3 regions of the Ferrimonas balearica DSM 9799 genome follow, and region 1 is predicted to be linked to each of the others. Evidence: riboswitches for the same ligand, from Rfam matches in the RefSeq annotation. Region 1 holds a riboswitch; each other region holds the start of a gene.
What was found. A riboswitch is a leader RNA that binds a small molecule or an ion and turns the genes downstream of it on or off. The one in region 1 is predicted to bind cyclic di-GMP.

Region 1 (7,002 bases):
GATGCCAACGACGCTTACCTGGATCTGCAGGCCGGCTCCGGCGGTACTGAAGCGCAGGACTGGTGCAACATCCTGCTGCGCATGTACCTGCGTTGGGCGGAAGCCAAGGGCTTCAAAGCCGAGATCATCGAAGTGTCCGAGGGCGAAGTTGCGGGCCTGAAGAGCGCCACCGTGAAGATTTCCGGTGAGTACGCCTTTGGCTGGCTGCGTACCGAAACCGGCGTACACCGTCTGGTACGTAAATCGCCGTTCGATTCCGGCGGCCGTCGCCACACCTCGTTCTCCTCGGCGTTCGTGTATCCCGAAGTGGATGACAACATCGACATCGAGATCAACCCGGCCGACCTGCGTATCGACGTATACCGCGCTTCCGGTGCCGGTGGTCAGCACGTAAACACCACCGAATCTGCGGTGCGTATTACCCACATGCCGACCAACACCGTGGTGCAGTGTCAGAACGAACGTTCTCAGCACAAGAACAAAGACCAGGCGATGAAACAGTTGAAAGCGAAACTGTTTGAGCTGGAGATGCAGAAGCAGAACGCCGAAAAACAGGCGGCTGAAGATGCCAAATCCGACATCGGCTGGGGTAGCCAGATCCGCTCTTACGTGCTGGACGATTCCCGCATCAAGGATCTGCGCACTGGCGTGGAAACCCGCAACACCCAAGCGGTGCTGGACGGGGATCTGGACCGCTTTATTGAGGCCAGCCTGAAGTCTGGTCTGTAAGGATTGAGAAGATGACTGAACAACTGCAAGACGAGAACAAGCTGATTGCCGAGCGCCGTGGCAAGCTCGATCTGATCCGTCAGAACTGCAAAGCCAATGGCCACCCCAACAGCTGGCGTCCTGAGCACAAAGCCGCTGACCTGCAGGCCGAATTTGGTGAGAAGACCAAAGACGAACTGGAAGTGATGGCCACCACCGTGTCCATCGCCGGTCGCATCATGGCCAAACGTGGCCCGTTCCTGGCGATTCAGGACGTGTCCGGTCGCATCCAGTCCTACGCCTCCAAAGAGGTTCAGCAAGAACTGAAATCCATCGGCGGTCTGGACATCGGCGACATCATCGGCGTTAAAGGCCAGCTGCACAAATCCGGCAAAGGCGACCTGTATGTCGACATGGCCGAATACCAGCTGCTGACCAAAGCCCTGCGCCCGCTGCCGGAGAAGTTCCACGGTCTGACTGACCAGGAGCAGCGCTACCGTCAGCGTTACGTGGACCTGATCGTCAACGAAGAGTCCCGTAACACCTTCAAGGTGCGTTCCAAAGTGATCGCCGCGATCCGTCAGTACATGACCGACCGCGACTTTATGGAAGTGGAAACCCCGATGATGCAGGTCATCCCGGGTGGTGCCTCCGCACGTCCGTTCATCACTCACCACAACGCCCTGGATCAGGACATGTACCTGCGCATCGCGCCGGAACTGTACCTGAAGCGTCTGGTCGTGGGTGGTTTCGACCGCGTGTTCGAGATCAACCGTAACTTCCGTAACGAAGGCCTGTCGCCGCGTCACAACCCCGAGTTCACCATGATGGAGTTCTACATGGCGTACGCGGACTATCGTGACCTGATGGACCTGACCGAAGACATGCTGCGCACTGTGACCGAACAGGTACTGGGTTCTGCCAAGGTGAAGTACGGTGAAGAGGAGTTTGACTTCGGCGCACCGTTTGCCCGCATGTCCATGCGTGAAGCGATCCTGAAGTACAACCCGGAAGTGACCCTGGAGATGCTGAGCACCTTCGAGAGCGCTTGCGAAGTGGCCAAAGACCTCAAGATCGAGGTTGAGAAGTCCTGGGGCCTGGGTCGTGTGATCACCGAGATCTTCGAAGAGACCGCTGAGCACCGCCTGATCCAGCCGACCTTCATCACCGAGTACCCGGCCGAAGTGTCTCCGCTGGCTCGTCGTAACGACGACAACCCGGAGATCACCGATCGCTTCGAGTTCTTCGTCGGTGGCCGCGAGATCGCCAACGGCTTCTCCGAGCTGAACGACGCTGAAGATCAGAAGCAGCGTTTCCTGGACCAGGTGAAAGCCAAAGAGTCCGGTGACGACGAAGCGATGTTCTTCGACGGTGACTACGTGACCGCACTGGAGCACGGCCTGCCGCCGACTGCAGGTCAGGGCATCGGTATCGATCGCCTGGTGATGCTGTTTACCGACAGCCACACCATCCGCGATGTGATTCTGTTCCCGGCCATGCGCCCGCAGGCGTAAGTCACCCGCAATGAAAAAGCCCGCCCATTGGCGGGCTTTTTTTTGGTTCATCGCATATTTCCGTGGGAACCTTGGCTCCGAGCCCGTTTCCACGTACCGAGCCATTGCCGGGATGCCCCGGCGGGCACCAGAAGGGCGTTGCCCGGCTGCGCGCCCCGCTCTTGACACCCCTGCCTCCGGCGCGGCGAAAGCCCTTCGCTCCCACTCCTTCCCGTTCAGCACTGGCCAGACTCGCATCCCTGCTCGACTGGCACTCGGGCCATCCCTGGCCCTCGGCTTCACTCCCAGTCGTTCCCGCTCAGCGCCGCGAGTCGGCCTTTGGTGGACGGCTGAGCCGTGATAGCTGGGTGCTCATTCTTATTCGGAAACAGCATCAGTCCCTCAAGGCGAGCAGAGGCCATGAAAAGGTATTTTGTTGGAGAAGTCGCTTCTGTCTTCTTTCCCCGCTAATCCGCGAAGAACCTTTTTTTGCCCGGCGCTTCGCTCACCAGTGCGCCCCAAAATGCTCTGGTCGGTCCAGCGGGAAGATGACTGACAGCGTTGGACAAATTTGCGGAATGAACTGCCTGGCGAGTTGAGCGTGGGCTATTGATGCTCTTTGTTGGGCCATGTCTGGTGTGATGTAAATATCGGGAAATTGACGCCAAATCTTTGTTGTTGAAAGTGTTTTTGCGGTGGCCATACCATCCGCTGGCGTATGCGGTGCACCGCATACCGACGTGATAAAGGCAAACCCGGCGAAAGCCGGTGACGCAAAGCCACCGGCCTAAGGTGCCCCTGTAGGGGGTGCGATGGCAGCGGGGCTACCGCAGAAACCCTCTGTTTCTGCCTTTGGTAATAACCCTTTGCTTGAGGCAACTCGATGAAAAAAACACTTTGGATGGGCGGCGTCCTGCTGCCGGTGCTGCTTTCCCCGCAATCATTGCAGGCCCATGGTTGGGTGGATTTCCCGGCCGCGCGTCAACACATCTGTAATGACGATGGCGGGTTCTGGAGCAACAGCATCCCCAACGCCGCTTGTCAGGCGGCCTACGACCGCTCCGGCGCCTACCCCTTTGTGCAGCAGAACGAAGTGGCGGCCAATGTGGTGGATTACCAGAACATGGCGGCAGTGCGGGCCCAGATCCCGGATGGCACTCTGTGTGCCGCGGGCAGTGACGCAAAGGATGGCCTCAATGTGGCGTCCAGCCACTGGCAGAAAACCACCGTGGTGCTGAATGAACAAAATCAGTTTGAGCTGGTGTTCCATGCCACGGCGCCCCATAACCCCTCTTTTTGGCAGTTCTACCTCAGCAAGCCGGACTATGACCCGTCAGGCCGCCTGAGCTGGGATGATCTGGAACTGATCGATACCGCAGGCAATGTTCAGGTGGATGGGGACAAGAACTACCGCATCACTGTGACGGTGCCGGCTGGCCGTGAGGGGGATGCGCTGTTGTACACCCGCTGGCAGCGCAACGACGCCGCCGGTGAAGGCTTCTATAACTGCTCCGACATCCGCCTGACCCACGATGGTGAAGTGGACCCGGGCAACCCCGGTGGCGGCACCGACCCGGAACAGCCGGATGGGGACACCCTGACGGCACTGGGGTACTTCCTGCCTCAAGGGTTTATCGACAGTGTTGAGGTGGGAGACACAGTACGCTTCCGGACCTTCAATCAGTACGGTGAGGAGACCACAGACCTGCGTCTGTTGGTGGAGGGCAACATCATTGCCACCTGGCCGGCCGTGCTGGCTGGCCAGTTTAACCAGATGAAACCGGGCAAATGGTTTATCGGGATCTGGCACGAGGCGATGAACCACTACATGTTCGACAGTCAGAATCTGTACGCCAACCAGGTGTTGGCCAGCTCCGCCAACCCCACCTATCAGTTGTCGCTGGTGAAGGGGGAGCCGCTGCCGCCGCCGGTGGTGCCGGAAGGAAGTTGGCGTGCCGATGCGATCTACACCGAAGGTGACCGGGTTGAGTATGCCGGACAGACCTGGCAAGCCCATTGGTGGACCCGTGGTGATCGGCCCACGGACAGCGGGGAGTGGGGCGTATGGCGCCTGGTTGCTGGCGAGGGTGAGCAGCCTCCGGTTCCCTCCGAACCGCAGCCCTGGCAGGCTGAACAGGTCTATACCGAAGGGGATCGGGTCAGCCACAATGGCGCCATCTGGACAGCCCATTGGTGGACACAGGGGGAGAGCCCCGACGAAAGTGGCCAATGGGGCGTGTGGCGACGCTAAGTCCGATTGACAGAGAACGCCCCGGAGAGATCCGGGGCGTTGGCGTTTCAGGCGGCTTGCTGCAGATGGCGTTGCAGGCGTTTCAGCAGCCAGGTTTCCCGGGCGATGGAGAGGCCCGCCTTGGGGCTGCCCGCCATCACCGCTTCGTTGTGGGCAATCGCCTCGGCCAGCTTGACCCAGCGGGGCTCCATGCCATTGGCCACTTCATAGTGCTCCAGAGCGGTTTGACCCAGCTCAGGCAGGGCATCGCACAGGTAGCAGTACGAGAGCATCCGCACGTTGTCGTAGTCCGGCTTGTACCAGGGGCGCAACTCCTCCACCAGACCAAACTCGGCCAGTACGGTCAGTCCCCGGGCACCGGTTTCTTCTGCCACTTCCCGCAGCAGGGCCTGTTGCAGAGACTCGCCATCATCCACACCGCCTCCCGGCAGACTGTAATCGTCATAACGGGCGGTATAGAGCAGCAGCACCTGGTCGCCGTGGGCGATCAGAGCGCGCACGGAGAGGCGGGTGTATTCGCTGCCACCAACGACGGCGTCAGGGTGGTGCAGCGTTTGGATCAGTTCCATGGGCGGCTCCCGGTTGGCAAAGTCGCGCATTGTACGGATTTGCCCCGGTGACGGCCAGAGGGGGCCGGGGCCGCGTGCTACACTGGCGCCAACAAGGAGGGCCCATGCTGCCACTGGCACCGGATTATTACCGTCGTAACTTCCGCTTTCTTATCGATTTTGTCCGTCGCCACCGTGGCCACCTGGTGGACGAGGCGCTGGCGGGCTTCATCGACCGTTTTGAAGGGCTGCCGGCACCGGCCCAGTGCCTCTTTGTGCGCCTGCTGACCCGCAAGGGCGAGTGGTTTCGCAGTGACCAGCTGAATTACCAGGAGGTCGGCCCGATTGAGCCCGCCCTGTCGGCGCTGGCCGAGGCTAATCTGGTCCAGCTTGACCCACAGATCGACATCGTCGCACTGGCACGCCTGCTGCGTCACGGCGAGCTGAAAACGCTGCCACAGGTGCAGCCGATGCTGGCCAGCCACCGCACCAAGACCAGCCTGGTGAACGCCTTGGTGGCACAGCAATGGGACAGCGCCCCGCTGACCCGATGGTGGCCCGACGCGCCATTTCAGCTGTTGGCGCAGGGCGAGGCGCTAATGGTCGAGCGATTGCAGCTGCTGTTCTTCGCCAATCTGCACCAGAGCCTGAGTGAGTTTGTGGTGGCGTCGCTGGCCCATGTGCGTTACCCCGAAGTGCCGCTCTCTCCCGAAAGCTTTCCTTTTGCCAGTGCCGACGTAGTGGCGCAGTACCAGGCCCGTGAGCGGGCAGCGCGGGCCTGGGAATCCGGTGAGCTGGACCATGACGCCTGGGGCCGCCAGCTTTGTGACCGGCAACACGACGCCCGGCTGGAGCGCCAGCGTCAGCGCCACGCCTTTGTTCTGGCCCGGCAGCTTGAACGTGAGGCACATTCCGAACCGGCTCTGACCCTGTACCGGCACTGCCACCACGGGGAGGCGCGGGAGCGCCGTCTGCGTCTGCACTTTGCCCGCGGTGATCATCCGGCGGCGCTGTCGACCGCTTTGGCGATGCAGGCCCAGCCTCAGAGTGAGCAGGAACGGGTGGTGGCTGGCCGCTTTCTGGCCCGGCTGGCCCGACAGATGCCGATGCCCGGACTGAAGACAGAGCGCCCCAAACTCAACGAGGACCAGACCGAACTGGCGTGGGAGGGCGCTGTGGAGGAGGCGGTGGTGGCCGAGCTGCGGGCTCGGGGCCAACAGGCGTGGCATACCGAAAACGCCCTGCTGAATGGTGTGGCCGGGTTGCTGCTGTGGCCGGTGATCCATGCCCCCCTGCGCGGCGCCTTTGTGCAGCCGTTTCAGCATCGCCCGCTGGACCTCTACCACACCGACTTCCTCAGCCGGCGCCGCGAGTTGCTGGTACGAGAGTGGCGTTATTGGCGGCAGCTGACTCGTGCCGAATTTACTGCCGGACTGCTGGCACGCTACCGCACTTATCAGGGGATCCGCTGTGCGCTGGTGAACTGGGCCCGTTTGCCGACCGAGGCGCTGGAAGCGGCACTGCCCACGCTGGCACCTCAGCAGTGGCTGCAGTTGGTGGACTATCTGATGGCGGATCTGTCCCAGCGCCGCAGCGGTCAGCCTGACCTGATGGTGGTGGACAAGGGGGCGCTGACGCTGGTGGAGGTCAAGGGGCCGGGGGACAGTCTGCGCGACCATCAGCGCCGTTGGCTGGCGGAGCTGGATCGACTGGGGGTAGCCAGTCGGGTGTTGTGGGTGAGCAAAAGCGGCGCGCCTGACAGGTGACGAACATCACGCCGCAGGGCAAACAATGAGCAGAATGAAACGTCTGGATAACATCTCTGCCCATGTTAAGGAATTTGAGTGAGATTAAGTGCTGCCCGGAGCTCTTAGTGTGGTGCAAGTGGCGATTTGAGCGGTCTCCGTTAGAGTAATTCACCATCGTTTTTGCATTCACTGGTGGTGAGGTCCCGCAGACCGATGAGTGTGATCGGTGTCACAAAAAGAGTTGTGAGCCACAT
Region 2 (7,002 bases), 2.0 Mb from region 1:
ACACCGATGGCCTTCGCCATTATTGGTGGCCTGGCCTTCTCCACCCTGACCAGCCTGTTTCTGGTGCCCTATCTCTATCTGATGCTGTGTCGTTTGCGGCACCGGGTCGCGACCGGGGTGGGTAATGTGCTGGCCTGGCGCCAGCGGGCCCTGCCAGGGTGGCTCTGATACCACATTAACTCAATGGGCCCGGCGCAAGCCGGGCCACTGTGTAATGATTCGCTTTTGACCAACATCACAATCGGTTAGGCTTGACCGAAAACCGACGTTAACACGGAGCGAACGGAATGTTACGCGCACCCCTACTGTTGCTGTCCCTGCTGTTGTCCCCTGCCCACGCCGGGCCCGATGACCGTTTCACCGACGTGCAGATAACCCGCACCGAATTGGCCAGTGGTATCCATATGCTGGTGGGCGCCGGTGGCAATATCGGCGTCAGCAGCGGCCCTGATGGCATCCTGATCATTGACGATCAGTTCGCGCCGTTGGCGGACAAGATTGAAGCGGCCCTGGCTCAGATCCAACCCGGCCCGGTGCGCTTTGTGGTGAACACCCACCACCATGGCGACCACACCGGCGGCAACGCTCACTTTGCCCGACAGGGCACGGTGTTTGCCCACCAAAACGTTCTCAAACACCTGCAGGCCGACGACAGCACCAGCCCGGCGCATTGGCCGGTGGTGACCTACCAGGACGGCATCGCCTTCCGCTTCAACGGCCAGTCAATCCGTGTTCGCCACTTAGGTGCAGGCCACACCGATGGCGACTCGGTGGTGTGGTTTGAAAAGGCCAATGTGCTGCACATGGGTGACCTGTTCTTTAAAGACCGTTTCCCCTACGTTGACCTGGCCCACGGCGGCACCGTGCGCGGCTACGCCGAGCGGGTGCGCGAGGTATTGAGCTGGACCAACGACAACACCCGCATCATTCCGGGCCATGGCAGCCTCGCCAACCGGGCCGACCTGACCCGATTCCTGACCATGCTGGACGACTCGCTGACCTGGGCCGAATCGATGAAAGGCCAACCCAAAGAGGCCTGGCATCAGGCTGGCGTGCCCGAGGCCTATAAAGACTGGTCCTGGCAATTTATCGGGGAGTCACGTTGGATAGACACCCTTTGGGAGGAGATGGAGACCCAACCATGATGGCGTTAATTCTGTTTGTCGGCGCTGCGGTAGTGTTGGCGCTGCTGCCGGTATACTTGGGGGCTCGCTTGCTGCGGGTGGGCAACCCGGCATGGTGGGCCGCATTGCTGGCAGTGGTGGCCATTCTGGCTTTGCAGGACCTGGCAATGAAGTATATCGACGACATTGAGCTGGCCTGGCTGGCAGCCTGTCTGCTTGGCGGGTTCGCCTTCTCACTGATGCTGGATACCAGCTACTGGCGCGGCCTGGTGATTGGGGCTTTGGTGCTGGGTCTGCAGTTTGCTGTGACTCAGGTTCTGCTGGACGGTCAGCCTCCGGCAGAGGCGCTGAATAATCGAATCCTTGCCGCTCAGGAAGAGCTGTGGCCGGAGTACCGCTGACCCGCCCAATCTCGCCCGCTGCACCAGCTTACATCTGACTTACGCCGGGAGGAAGTGGATCGGAAACGGTCACTTCCGCCCTCCAGACCCGCCCAAATCGCACACCCCAGAACACACAGGAAGTACCACTTCCGCACCCAGCCCGCCACCAAAGGAAGCCCTGCTTCCGCCCCACCCCATTGCGAAAGGCGTTTTTTCTGCCCTAATCTGACGCCGGTGACAACGCTGTCATTTGTACCTCACAAGTGGTCACTGTGATAAAGGCAAACCGGTCGAAAGGCCGGGACGCAAAGCCTCCGGTCTAAGGGCATCGCCTAAGATAGCGGGGATACCATATTTGAGATGGGCGTGACCCTCAGGGTCAGGCCCCCATTTCAGACTGCTTTGCGAGCCTTATTGAACTCAATCTCACAATAAGGACAACCAACATGTTCGCAGCGAAACCCACCGTTACGGCCCTGCTCGTCGCGGGAGCACTGTGTCCCTCTGCCTGGGCCGCGATTCCGGCAAAGCCCTCAATCGCTGGTGACACCCACTTTGCGGTCATTGAGGTCGACCACGGGGCGACCAGCTACAACCAGTTGATCAATGTCAAACCGGCTGCTGAAGTGTCTGTCAGCTGGAGCTTGTGGCATGGCGAGCTTGGCGACACCGCCAAAGTCTTGCTGGATGACCAGGTGGTTTGGCAAGGCCCGTCAGCGGCTTCCGGCACCGCGGAATTTGAGGTCAGCAAGGCCGGTCGCTATCAGCTGACCGTCGCCCTGTGTAATGCGGAAGGGTGCACCAGCAGCGACCCGATGTCGATTCAGGTGGCGGATACCGACGGCAGTCACCTTGCCCCTCTCGATCTCCAGTTGAAAGAGAACAATCGACCCTACACCAACACCAGCGGCAAAGTGGTGGGCGCCTATTTTGTTGAGTGGGGCGTCTACGGGCGCGCCTTCCCGGTGGAAAAGATCCCTGCTCAGAACCTGACACACATCCTTTACGGCTTCATTCCGATTTGTGGCGGCGATGGCATCAATGACGCCCTCAAGTCGATGCCCCAGAGCTACGCTGCCCTGCAAAGCTCCTGCAGCGGTCGGGAAGATTTTACCGTCACCCTGCACGATCTCTGGGCCGCCGTTCAGATGCCGCAAGGGGATCTGAAGAACTGGCAGGATCCCTACCGGGGCAACTTTGGCAACCTGATGGCCCTGAAGCGGACCTATCCTGACCTCAAGATCCTACCCTCCATCGGTGGCTGGACCCTCTCCGACCCCTTCTTCCATTTTGCCGACGAAACCAAGCGCAACACCTTTGTTGCCTCAGTGAAGGCGTTCCTGAAAACCTGGAAGTTCTTTGATGGTGTGGACATCGACTGGGAGTTCCCCGGTGGCGAAGGCGCCAACCCGGCGCTGGGCAGCGCCAGCGATGGTGCCACCTACCTGACCCTGATGGCTGAACTCCGTGCCATGCTGGATGAGCTTGAGGCCGAAACCGGTCGCCGCTATCAACTGACCTCAGCCATCAGCGCCGGTGACGACAAGATTGCCAAAGTCGATTATCAGCAGGCGCAACAGTATATGGACCACATCTTTGTGATGACCTACGACTTCAATGGCGCCTGGCAAAATACGTCTCTTGGTCATCAGACCGCACTCTATGATGCCCATTGGGACCAAGACACCCGGTACACCACTGCCAAAGGGATCCAGGCCTTGCTGGGCCAGGGGGTCGAACCCGGTAAACTGGTGGTCGGTGCCGCCATGTACGGCCGCGGCTGGAGTGGCGTATCCGGTTATCAGGATGGCAACCCCTTTACCGGCACGGCCAGCGGCCCGATCAAAGGGACCTGGGAGAACGGTGTGGTGGATTACCGCCAAATCGCCAATGAGTTCTCCGGCCCAGATTGGCAGCATAGTTATGATGAATCCGCCGAAGCGCCCTACGCGTTCCACCCCGCTACCGGCTCCCTGGTCACTTACGATAATCCGCGCTCGGTGATTGCCAAGGGGGAGTACGTGCTGGCCAACGACCTCGGTGGCCTGTTCGCCTGGGAGATCGACGCCGACAATGGCGACATTCTCAATGCGATGAATCAGGGGCTGGGCCACGACGATGGCAGCGGACCCGCACCGAACCGGGCTCCGATTGCCAACGCAGGCGCCGATCAAACGGTCGTCGGCCCGGCACAGATTACCTTGCGTGGCAGTCAGTCCCGAGACCCGGATGGCGACCCACTGAGCTACCAATGGGCACAGAGCAGCGGACCTGTGGTTACCCTGAGTGACGCAAATTCCGCCAATACCAGCTTCTCACTGGCGGCCACAGACGAGACGGTTCAATATGGCTTTACTCTGACCGTCACCGATCCGGATGGCCTCTCCGCCAGCGACAGCGTTATCATCACCAACCAACCGGAAACGCCCAACCAAGCACCAACCGTGGTGCTGCCAGCACAGGTGACTGCGACCTCCGGTGCCAGCCTGAGCCTTACCGCCGAAGCCAACGATCCGGACGGCAACCCTCTGATCTATCAATGGCGACTGCCAACTGGCCTCAACAGCAACAGTCTGAACCAGAGCACCCTGACACTGACGGCTCCGGTTGTGACCGAACCCACGACCTTCACCATCGAGGTGCTGGTCTCTGACGGCAGTCTCGATGCCCGCGCCAGCACCCAACTGACCGTTACGCCAAGCGACAACAGCGGCGGCAATGGCGGCGGCAATGGCAGTTGTGCCACTACCGATCCGAACGCCAGCCAACTGCAGGCCTGGTCCGCCGACGCCATCTATGTTGGCGGCGACAGGGTTAACTATCAGCAGTTGATCTGGGAAGCGAAATACTGGATTCGGCATGACGCGCCCAGCCTCTCCCACGATGCCTGGACCTTAGTCAGTGATGTGGAGTTCGGATGGTCTGCGGATGTGGTCTATAACGGCGGTTCGACTGTGGACCATCAGGGCCGCCGTTGGCAAGCGGCCTGGTGGACCCGCGGGGACGAACCGGGCACCACCGGCGTTTGGAAAGATATCGGCCCGGCCAGTTGCCAGTAACCCCGGACAGCCAGGCATAAAAAACGCCGCGCATCTGCGCGGCGTTTTTTTGGGGCCCGGTATCAGGCCAGGTGAGCGCGAACCCGCTCCAGATCTTCCGGGGTGTCCACCCCCGCTGGCGGCGGCTCCACCGCTGCGGCGACGTGGATCTTCTCACTCTGGTACAGCACCCGCAGTTGCTCCAGAGACTCGATGGTCTCCAGCGGACTGACCGGCCAGGCCACGTAGCGACGGATAAAACCGGCTCGGTAGCCGTAGATGCCAACGTGACGCATCGCCCCATCGCTGACGCCCTGGGCTACGGCAAAGCCGTCACGGTCCCACGGAATCGCGGCACGGCTGAAGTAGAGTGCATGACCGTGTTGGTCACACACCACTTTCACCGCATTGGGGTTATGCATCTCTTCGGCGTCTTCAATGGCCACCGCCAGGGTCGCCATGGAGGCACTGCCCTGAGCCAGGTTCTGCGCCAACTGGTGAATGTTGGCGGAGGGGATAAGCGGCTCGTCCCCCTGCACATTCACCACGATGGCATCGTCCGCCAGCGCCAGGGTGTCGACCACTTCGGCCAGGCGTTCGGTACCGCTCTGGTGGTCCGGTGAGGTCATCACCACCTCACAACGACCCGCCAGTGCAGCCTGCACCCGCTCATCGTCGGTGGCCACGATCACCCTCTCAGCACCGGAGGCCAAAGCGCGTTCCACCACGTGCTGAATCATCGGCTTGCCGGCGATATCCACCAGCGGCTTACCCGGCAGGCGGGTAGACGCATAGCGCGCCGGGATCACCACGATAAAGCTCATGCTCAGGCCTCGTCGCGCAGGGGCTCGGCCCGGTCTTCCAGCAGAACCGGAATGCCTTCGGTGATCGGGTACACCAGTCGATCCGCCTTGCAGATCAGGCGGTCGCCTTCACGGTCATATTCCAGCTTACCCTTGCAAACCGGGCAAGCGATGATCTCCAGCAGCTTGTTATCAAAGCCCATCGAGCGATTCCTTCAACTTACGCAAAAATTCGGTATCAAAATTCCGCCCCAAACTAGCAGTAACCGGTAGGTAATACCAGTTGGAGCGGGCAAAGCCGCGACACTTGACCGCGTCTTTTTCGGTCATCACCAGCGACTGGCCAGTGTCGGTCAATTGGGTCAGGATATCAGCCTCGTAAGGCTGGTGATCCGCAAATCCGTGACAGGCGACCGGCGCCATTCCCAACGAACGCAGGGTGTCGAAAAAGCGCGGCGGATGGCCAATACCCGCCATCGCCACCTGGGGTGCAGGCGGTTCAGCCGGGCCGGAGCCATCCACCCGTTGCCATTGGTCGGGCATCAGCGTCATGGCGTATTCGCCTGGCTGGGCCTCGCCGCCATTACAGACCCTCAGGTCACACTGCTGCAGCCGCGCCGGCGTCTCGCGCAGCGGGCCCATCGGCAACAGCCAGCCATTGCCAAACCGACGCTGGCCGTCGATGACGGCGACTTCAAGCTGTCGTGCCAGACGGTAATGCTGCATGCCATCGTCACTGATCAGGACATCCACTTCGCCACTGTCGATCAGCAACTGTGCTGCGGCGACCCGGTCAGGCCCCACCGCCACCGGCACGCCGGTGCGCTGGGCCATCAGGGCGGGCTCATCGCCACAGTATTCCGCTGGCGTGTCGGCGTCCACCCGGTAGGGATAGTGCGGCGCTTTTCCGCCATAGCCGCGGCTGATGATGCCGGGCCGGTACCCGGCTTTCTGCAACAGCGCCACCAGATAGAGCACCGTCGGGGTCTTGCCGTTCCCACCAACGCTGATGTTGCCGACCACCACCACCGGCACAGAGAGGCGCGGTGACGACAGCCAGCCCCGGCGGTATAACCAGCGGCGACTGACACTGATAAGGGCAAACAGGGCGGTCAGCGGGGCCAGCAGATAGAGGGCCGGGTGGCCCTGTTGCCACGCCCGTTCCAGCGCCTTGCTCATACTCAGTCGCTCGCTTGCAGCTGTTGCAGCTGGGCGTAGATGCCACCGTGGTTCATCAGGTCGTTGTGATCGCCCTTCTCAACGATGGCGCCCTTATCCATCACCACGATCTGGTCCGCATTCTCAATGGTGGAGAGTCGGTGCGCGATCACCAGACAGGTACGGCCCTGCTGAAGGGTTTCCAGCGCCGCCTGAATGGCACGCTCGGATTCGGTATCCAGCGCTGAGGTCGCCTCATCCAGGATCAGGATGGGGGCATCACGCAACAGCGCGCGGGCGATGGCAATACGCTGGCGCTGGCCGCCGGACAGCAGAACGCCATCCTCACCCACCAGGGTGTCGAGCCCGTCCGGCATATCCTTGACGAAATCCATCACGTGCGCCGCTTCCGCCGCCGCTTCGATCTGCTCGCGGGTAACGGCTTCATCGCAGGCGTAGGCGATGTTGTTGGCGATGGTGTCGTTAAACAGAATCA
Region 3 (7,002 bases), 2.0 Mb from region 1:
TCGAATGGTCTGATACATCATGGAACCGCCGCTGATCATGCGGGCGTCTGTCGCCGAACCGTTTTTCCAGTTGCTGCCGCAATTGGGGCTCGACGCGGATGCCCTGTTGGCCCAGTTTGAGATTGAGCGAGGCCAGCCCTTCGTGCCCGCCCGCAAGATCTGGTACCTGATTGACCATATCGCCCTCTGCCTGGAAGACCCGGATTTCCTGCTTAACCACCGGGACGCGTTCCAGGCCAGGATCGACCAGACCCTGCTCAGGGGCACCGCCAGCCCCTCCCCCAATCTGCACTGGGCGCTGTCCCAGGCGGTGCAAAACGTCAACACCCGTTTGACCAACGCCCGCTGGTTTCTCGATATTCGTGACGATGGTGTGGTGAAGATCGGCAGCCGCAGTCCCTTTATCTTTGACCGGGGCGAGTGGCAGTCCGAACAGGGTTTTTTCTGCTTTGTCCTCGCACTGATTGAGCAAATTGGGCTGAAGATCAGCGATGTGTTTGAGGCAGGCAGTAAAACGGAACGCGAAAAATGTGACTTCTTTACGGGCCACAACATCCGCTTTATCAGTCATTGTTCCAGCGCCTACCTCAAGTTCCGGGTCGGCACTGACAGCCTGATTACCCTGCCCGCCCTGTCCGCGCTGGAGCAGGATCAGGCCATTGATCTCTGTGATCTGATCCGGACCCTGCTGGCCAATGCGCCGCTGAATGCGCAACCCAGCCTCAGTGATATGGCCAGGGCACTGAACGTGACGCCGCGTACTCTGCAGCGTTACCTGGCTCAGCAACAGACGCAGTATGGTCAGCTGCGTGATTTGGCCTGGCGCGAAGCCGTGATGCTTCAGCTGATAAAAAGCCGCTCCATTAAGGCCGCCAGTTATGACCTGGGTTACCGTAACCTGAGTCAGTTTTATGCCCGCTTCCAGCGCTGTTTTGGCACCACCCCCAAGGCGTATCTCAGCCAGCAAGCCTAGACCGGCCCCCCTATCCTGTAGCCACAAAAAAAGCCGGTCAATGACCGGCTTTTCGTTCTTACCCACGCTTATTCAGTGCGGGCAGCAAAGCGCTCCAGGCCCCATACCAGGCCGATGCCCAACAGGGCGCAGGCGATGGCCATCGGTACCTGAGCCGAAGCCCCAGTCAGGGCTTCGTATTGCCACGGGCTGATCGCCTGCTCCAGCAGCGGCACCTGTTCACCGCCGGAGTTGGTGCGCCAGGTCAACACCTCTTTCCAGGGCCAGATCTTCTCCAGAGTGCCCAGCATCAGGCCACAGAGGAAGGCCAGAGTCAGCCCGTGGAAGCGACGCAACAGGAAGCTGAGCAGGTGAGAGAAGCTCAGCAAGCCCAGGGCACAGCCAGTGGCAAAGATGGCAATTACGGTCAGGTCCAGTCCTTTTACCGCACTCAGTACCGGGCCGTAGAGACCCAACAGCAGCAGGATAAAGGAACCGGAGATCCCCGGCAGGATCATGGCGCAGATCGCCACCATGCCCCCCAGCAGGAAATTCAGGTAGGTGGCTTCCAGCGCCAGCGGATTGGATACGGTAATCACGTAGGCGAAGGCGAAGCCAGCGGCCGCGGACAGCAGGGTGCCGATGCCGTGGCCCTTAATCGACCGCCCGATGTGCACCAGCGAGATCAGGATCAGGCCGAAGAAGAAGCTCCACAGCGGCACCGGGTGGTGCTCCAGCAGGTAGGTGATGACACGGGCCAGGGTCAGGATGCTGGTGAGGATACCGGTCAGCAGGGTAACCAGGAAGGTGCCGCTGATGTATTCCCAGGCCGCGGCGAAGCCCTGACGACGCCATACCCCGATCAGACTCGGGTTGATGCGGCGGATGCTCTCCAGCAGGCGGTCATAGATGCCGCTGATAAACGCGATGGTGCCACCGGACACGCCCGGTACCACGTCGGCGGCCCCCATGGCCACCCCTTTCAAAAACGTTCGAAAATCAATACTCATGCAAAAAAGCACACTCAGGGACAATGCAGTGCAGCGATTATATCGGCTTTTTGTCGAAAGATTGTGGATCAAAAAAAAGGGGGGCCATTTGGCCCCCGATGGTTGGGGAACTTCAGGGAGTGTTACTGCGGAGAAAACCATCCAAATCGCGATTCCAGTCGATCTGCTCCAGCCAGATGCGGATCAGGCGCGACTTGGGAATGCCGGTGTGTTGCGACAACAGGTTCAGCCGGGTGATGGACTGTTCCGTCAGGCTGAAGTTGGCCTTTTTACAGCGCGCGCCCTGCTCGGGCCGGACCATGGCCAACGACACCACCTTCTCCTGCCCGGCACCGTAGGCCACTGCCCCATTGATGAAGGCTTCGACCTGCGCCTCAAGTTCGTCGCCCGGTGGCGAACTGGCTTTACTGGCCGACGGCGACGTGCGTTTCAAGTTGAGTAGACTCATGGTCTGCCCCCTGGCCGCGGCACAGCAGCTCGTGAATGATGGTGCGAATTTCGGCGGCGCATTTACCGTCCGGCTCAGACTCCATCACGGACATGCCGGACTCTTCGCTGTCGTCGTACATGTTGCGGCTGTAGGTGACCGCATCCAGTACCGTCATGTCGTAGGAGCGGCACACCTCTTTCGCCTCAAGAATGCGCGGAGCCAGCGACGGCAGCGATGGACACTGGGTAATCACAAACGCCATGTTCATGCGGGGATTGACCATCTTGCAGGTGGAGACAATGTCTTCCATGTGCTCGACGGTTTTCAGGTCACGCCGCTTGGGTCGCAGCGGCACCAGTACATGGTCGGCGACGGCCATGGAGGAGCGCAGCGCCAGGTTGTCCTGACCACCGCAATCAATCACCAGGTAGTCATAGCGTTCCCGCAGGCTCAGTAACTCGTTGCGGATTTTTCCGTAGAGTTGGATGCAGTTGATATGAGGCAGTTGAGGATTGCTGTTTCGTTCCTGAACCCAATCCGAGGTGGTGCGCTGGGGATCACAATCCACCATCAGCACATTGCCTTCCTCTTCGGTTCTCAGATAAACCGCAATATTTTGCGCCAGACAGCTTTTGCCGCTGCCGCCTTTTTCTCCACCAACAAGGATGATCATGATCGATTCCTTCCCTGATTGTCCGAATGAGAGGTCTGGGAAGACCACGCCCTGCACGGAAAAAGGAGGTGCGATCACAGGAGGGATCATTACACTCGGCAGCCCCGCTATCGATAGCGTTCACCTTAGACCGGAGGCTTTGCGTCCCAGGCTTTCACCTGGTTTGCCTTTTTCGTCGTGCTTTCCCAATCATAGCCAATGCGTTAGCGGATACCAGATCATTTTTCACACATTTCACCAACTGACTCACAACGAAGTAACAAAAAAGGGCCTTTACGGCCCCTTTTTACTCAGATAACGCCCAGTTCTCTGAGCCGTTCCATCAGATAGCTGTGCGCGGTATGGCGCTCAGACAACACCACCTCAGGACGGGGATGCAAAAACAGCGGCAACGAGATGCGCGACTGGTTGGCTGCCTCTCCCTCCGGGTTCACCACGCGATGGGTGGTGGAGGGAAAATACCCCCCGGAGGCTTCCTGCAGCATGTCACCGATATTGACAATCAGGGTGCCAAAATCGCACGGCACGTCCAGCCATTGGCCGTCCCGGCCCTTGACCTGCAAACCCCGGGCATTGGCAGCGGGCAGGATGGTCAGCAGGTTGATGTCTTCATGGGCGGCAGCACGGATGGCGCCTGCGGCTTCATCGCCGTTCAGTGGCGGATAGTGCAGCACCCGCAACAGCGACTTTTCGCTGCCCTCAATCATGTTGGGCAACGGCTCCGCGTAGCCGGAGGCCACGTTATCCGGCCCCAGCTGCTGAACCCAGCCCAGCAGCTCTGCGGCCAAGGTGGTGGCCTGACCGTAGTAGTCCGCCAGGTCGGCTTTGTGCTCGGCCGGGCACTGGCCCCAGGGGTAGTAGTGAAAATACTCTTTCAGGTCTTTTACGCTGTGGCCTTTGGCCACTTCCGAGACAGACGCCGGAAAGAAACCGTCCTGAGTGTCGCGGTTAAAGTGGTAGCGGGTTTTATTTTCGCCATCAAAGAAGCCTTGCCAGTCGCGGTAGATCCGCTCAACCAGCTGCTCAGGGATGGGGTGATTTTTGAGGACGCCAAAGCCGGTTTGGCGCAGGGATTCGACGAATTGAGCCGGCGCATCAGGCGCGCGGTAATCCACGGCGGTTAGAGTCATTGGATGGATTCTCTGGACAGAGGGGCGAGAAAGCCCTTTGAAACGGCGCGCCGGCGACGTTTTTCTGTTTTTATGGAAAGCCTGAGGCTCGCCGCCGTCGGCGCGGTGAAGCTCAGGAGGTGGTCAGGGTCACCATGCCGAACAGCACAATGCCCACTACCATCAAGTAATCGCGTCGTTGCATGACTTGCTCCATGTCATAAAAAGGCCCACCGGTGGGTGGGCCATATTTTAACCAGTTTGTTACCAGCCTGTCACTTCCCGCAGTGCCTTGCCGATGTCGGCCAGGGAACGCACGGTTTTCACACCGGCATCTTCCAGGGCAGCAAACTTGTCGGCAGCGGTGCCTTTACCACCGGCGATGATGGCGCCAGCGTGGCCCATACGCTTGCCCGGAGGCGCGGTCACACCGGCGATGTAGGAAACCACCGGCTTGGTCACGTGCTGCTTGATGTAAGCGGCCGCTTCCTCTTCGGCGGTACCACCGATTTCACCGATCATTACGATGGCTTCGGTCTGTGGGTCTTTCTCGAACATCTCCAGGATGTCGATGAAGTTGGAACCCGGGATCGGGTCGCCACCGATGCCCACACAGGTGGACTGACCAAAACCTTCGTCAGTGGTCTGCTTAACCGCTTCGTAGGTCAGGGTGCCGGAGCGGGATACGATGCCCACTTTGCCCGGCTGGTGGATGTGACCCGGCATGATGCCGATTTTGCACTCGCCCGGGGTGATCACACCGGGGCAGTTCGGGCCGATCATGCGCACACCGGCCTGGTCCAGCTTGACCTTAACGTCGAGCATATCCAGGGTCGGGATCCCTTCGGTGATGGTGACGATCAGCTCGATGCCGGCGTCGATCGCTTCCAGGATGGCGTCCTTACAGAACGGGGCCGGAACGTAGATAACAGAGGCGGTGGCGCCAGTGGCTTCAACCGCTTCACGGACGGTGTTGAACACCGGCAGGCCCAGGTGGGTAGAACCGCCTTTACCCGGGGAAACGCCGCCCACCATCTGGGTACCGTAGGCAATCGCCTGTTCGGAGTGGAAGGTGCCCTGGCCGCCAGTGAAACCCTGGCAGATCACCTTGGTGTCTTTGTTAATCAGAACGCTCATTACTGGGCCTCCGCGGCTTTTACTACTTGCTGGGCAGCGTCGGTCAGGCTGTTCGCTGCAATGATGTTCAGGCCGGACTCGGCCAGCTTCTGGGCACCCAGTTCGGCGTTGTTGCCTTCCAGACGCACCACCACGGGGACTTTCACACCCACCTCTTCCACAGCACCGATGATGCCGTCAGCGATGAGGTCACAGCGGACGATGCCGCCGAAGATGTTCACCAGCACCGCTTTCACGTTGCTGTCGGACAGGATGATCTTGAACGCTTCGGTCACGCGCTCTTTGGTGGCGCCGCCACCCACATCCAGGAAGTTGGCCGGGCTGCCACCGTGCAGGTTCACGATGTCCATGGTGCCCATCGCCAGACCGGCGCCGTTCACCATGCAGCCGATGTTGCCATCCAATGCCACGTAGTTCAGTTCCCACTGGGCGGCGTGCGCTTCGCGCTCGTCTTCCTGGGACGGATCGTGCATTTCACGAACCTTGGGCTGACGGTACAGGGCGTTGGAGTCGATGTTGATCTTGCCGTCGAGGCAGTGCAGGTTGCCCTGCTCGGTGATCACCAGCGGGTTGATCTCCAGCAGTGCGAAATCCAGGTCCAGGAACATCTGGCCCAGACCCATAAAGATCTTGGTGAACTGCTTGATCTGGTCGCCTTGCAGGCCCAGTTTGAAGGCCAGTTCACGGCCCTGGTAAGCCTGCGGGCCCACCAGCGGATCGATGGCGGCTTTGTGGATCAGCTCCGGAGTTTCCTCGGCCACTTTCTCAATTTCCACGCCACCTTCGGTGGAGGCCATGAACACCACGCGCTGGCTGCCACGGTCTACCACGGCGCCCAGGTACAGCTCTTTGGCGATGTCGGTGCAGGATTCCACCAGGATTTTGGTTACCGGCTGACCGTTGGCGTCAGTCTGGTAGGTCACCAGGTTCTTGCCCAGCCAGTGCTGAGCGAATTCACGGATCTCTTCTTTGCTGGAAGCCAGCTTTACGCCACCGGCTTTACCACGGCCACCGGCGTGGACCTGGCATTTCACCACCCACTTGTCACCGCCGATTTTGCCTGCGGCTTCAGCCGCTTCCTGGGGGGTGTCGCAAGCGTAACCTTCGGAGACGGGCAGGCCGTACTCGGCGAAGATCTGCTTAGCCTGATATTCGTGCAGATTCATACTCTTTTATCCGTATTACTTCTTATGACTTCCATAGCCGTTAGGCTGGGGACTTGATAACGGGGAGGCTCCGCCTCCCCGGTAAAAACCTTTAGATGTCCAGCAGCAGACGAGTCGGATCTTCCAGCAGCTCCTTGATGGTCACCAGGAAGCCCACGGACTCACGACCGTCCACAATGCGGTGGTCGTAGGACAGGGCCAGGTACATCATCGGCTGGATAACCACTTCGCCATTCACCGCCATCGGACGGTCTTTAATGGCGTGCATGCCCAGGATGGCGCTCTGCGGCGGGTTGATGATCGGGGTGGACATCAGGGAACCGAACACACCACCGTTGGTGATGGTGAAGTTACCGCCGGTCAGCTCATCCACGGTCAGCTTGCCCTGCTGGCCTTTCACTGCCAGCTCTTTGATGCCCTTCTCGATCTCGGCCACGGACAGCTTGTCCGCGTCACGCAGAACCGGGGTCACCAGGCCACGCGGGGTGGAGACGGCGATGCTGACATCGAAGTAGTTGTGGTAAA

Region 2: another riboswitch for cyclic di-GMP. It lies ahead of FBAL_RS12745 (glycosyl hydrolase family 18 protein); the one in region 1 lies ahead of FBAL_RS03490 (lytic polysaccharide monooxygenase).
Region 3: another riboswitch for cyclic di-GMP. It lies ahead of FBAL_RS12665 (AAA family ATPase); the one in region 1 lies ahead of FBAL_RS03490 (lytic polysaccharide monooxygenase).

What each region holds. Positions count from the first base shown of each region.
Region 1 is NC_014541.1:736,858-743,859, forward strand. It holds one part of gene prfB (peptide chain release factor 2) at 1-729, shown strand, start outside; gene lysS (lysine--tRNA ligase) at 741-2,222, shown strand; cyclic di-GMP riboswitch class I at 2,940-3,033, shown strand; gene FBAL_RS03490 (lytic polysaccharide monooxygenase) at 3,085-4,452, shown strand; gene FBAL_RS03495 (NUDIX hydrolase) at 4,500-5,021, opposite strand; gene FBAL_RS03500 (VRR-NUC domain-containing protein) at 5,126-6,766, shown strand.
Region 2 is NC_014541.1:2,782,042-2,789,043, forward strand. It holds gene FBAL_RS12730 (efflux RND transporter permease subunit) at 1-168, shown strand, start outside; gene FBAL_RS12735 (MBL fold metallo-hydrolase) at 288-1,145, shown strand; gene FBAL_RS12740 (hypothetical protein) at 1,142-1,525, shown strand; cyclic di-GMP riboswitch class I at 1,778-1,861, shown strand; gene FBAL_RS12745 (glycosyl hydrolase family 18 protein) at 1,954-4,566, shown strand; gene kdsB (3-deoxy-manno-octulosonate cytidylyltransferase) at 4,629-5,369, opposite strand; gene FBAL_RS12755 (Trm112 family protein) at 5,372-5,551, opposite strand; gene lpxK (tetraacyldisaccharide 4'-kinase) at 5,541-6,527, opposite strand; gene msbA (lipid A ABC transporter ATP-binding protein/permease MsbA) at 6,530-7,002, opposite strand, start outside.
Region 3 is NC_014541.1:2,758,957-2,765,958, forward strand. It holds gene FBAL_RS12650 (helix-turn-helix domain-containing protein) at 20-973, shown strand; gene FBAL_RS12655 (polyprenyl-phosphate transporter) at 1,042-1,962, opposite strand; gene FBAL_RS12660 (ribbon-helix-helix domain-containing protein) at 2,075-2,410, opposite strand; gene FBAL_RS12665 (AAA family ATPase) at 2,367-3,065, opposite strand; cyclic di-GMP riboswitch class I at 3,160-3,243, opposite strand; gene FBAL_RS12670 (2OG-Fe(II) oxygenase family protein) at 3,356-4,195, opposite strand; gene sucD (succinate--CoA ligase subunit alpha) at 4,439-5,311, opposite strand; gene sucC (ADP-forming succinate--CoA ligase subunit beta) at 5,311-6,477, opposite strand; gene odhB (2-oxoglutarate dehydrogenase complex dihydrolipoyllysine-residue succinyltransferase) at 6,569-7,002, opposite strand, start outside.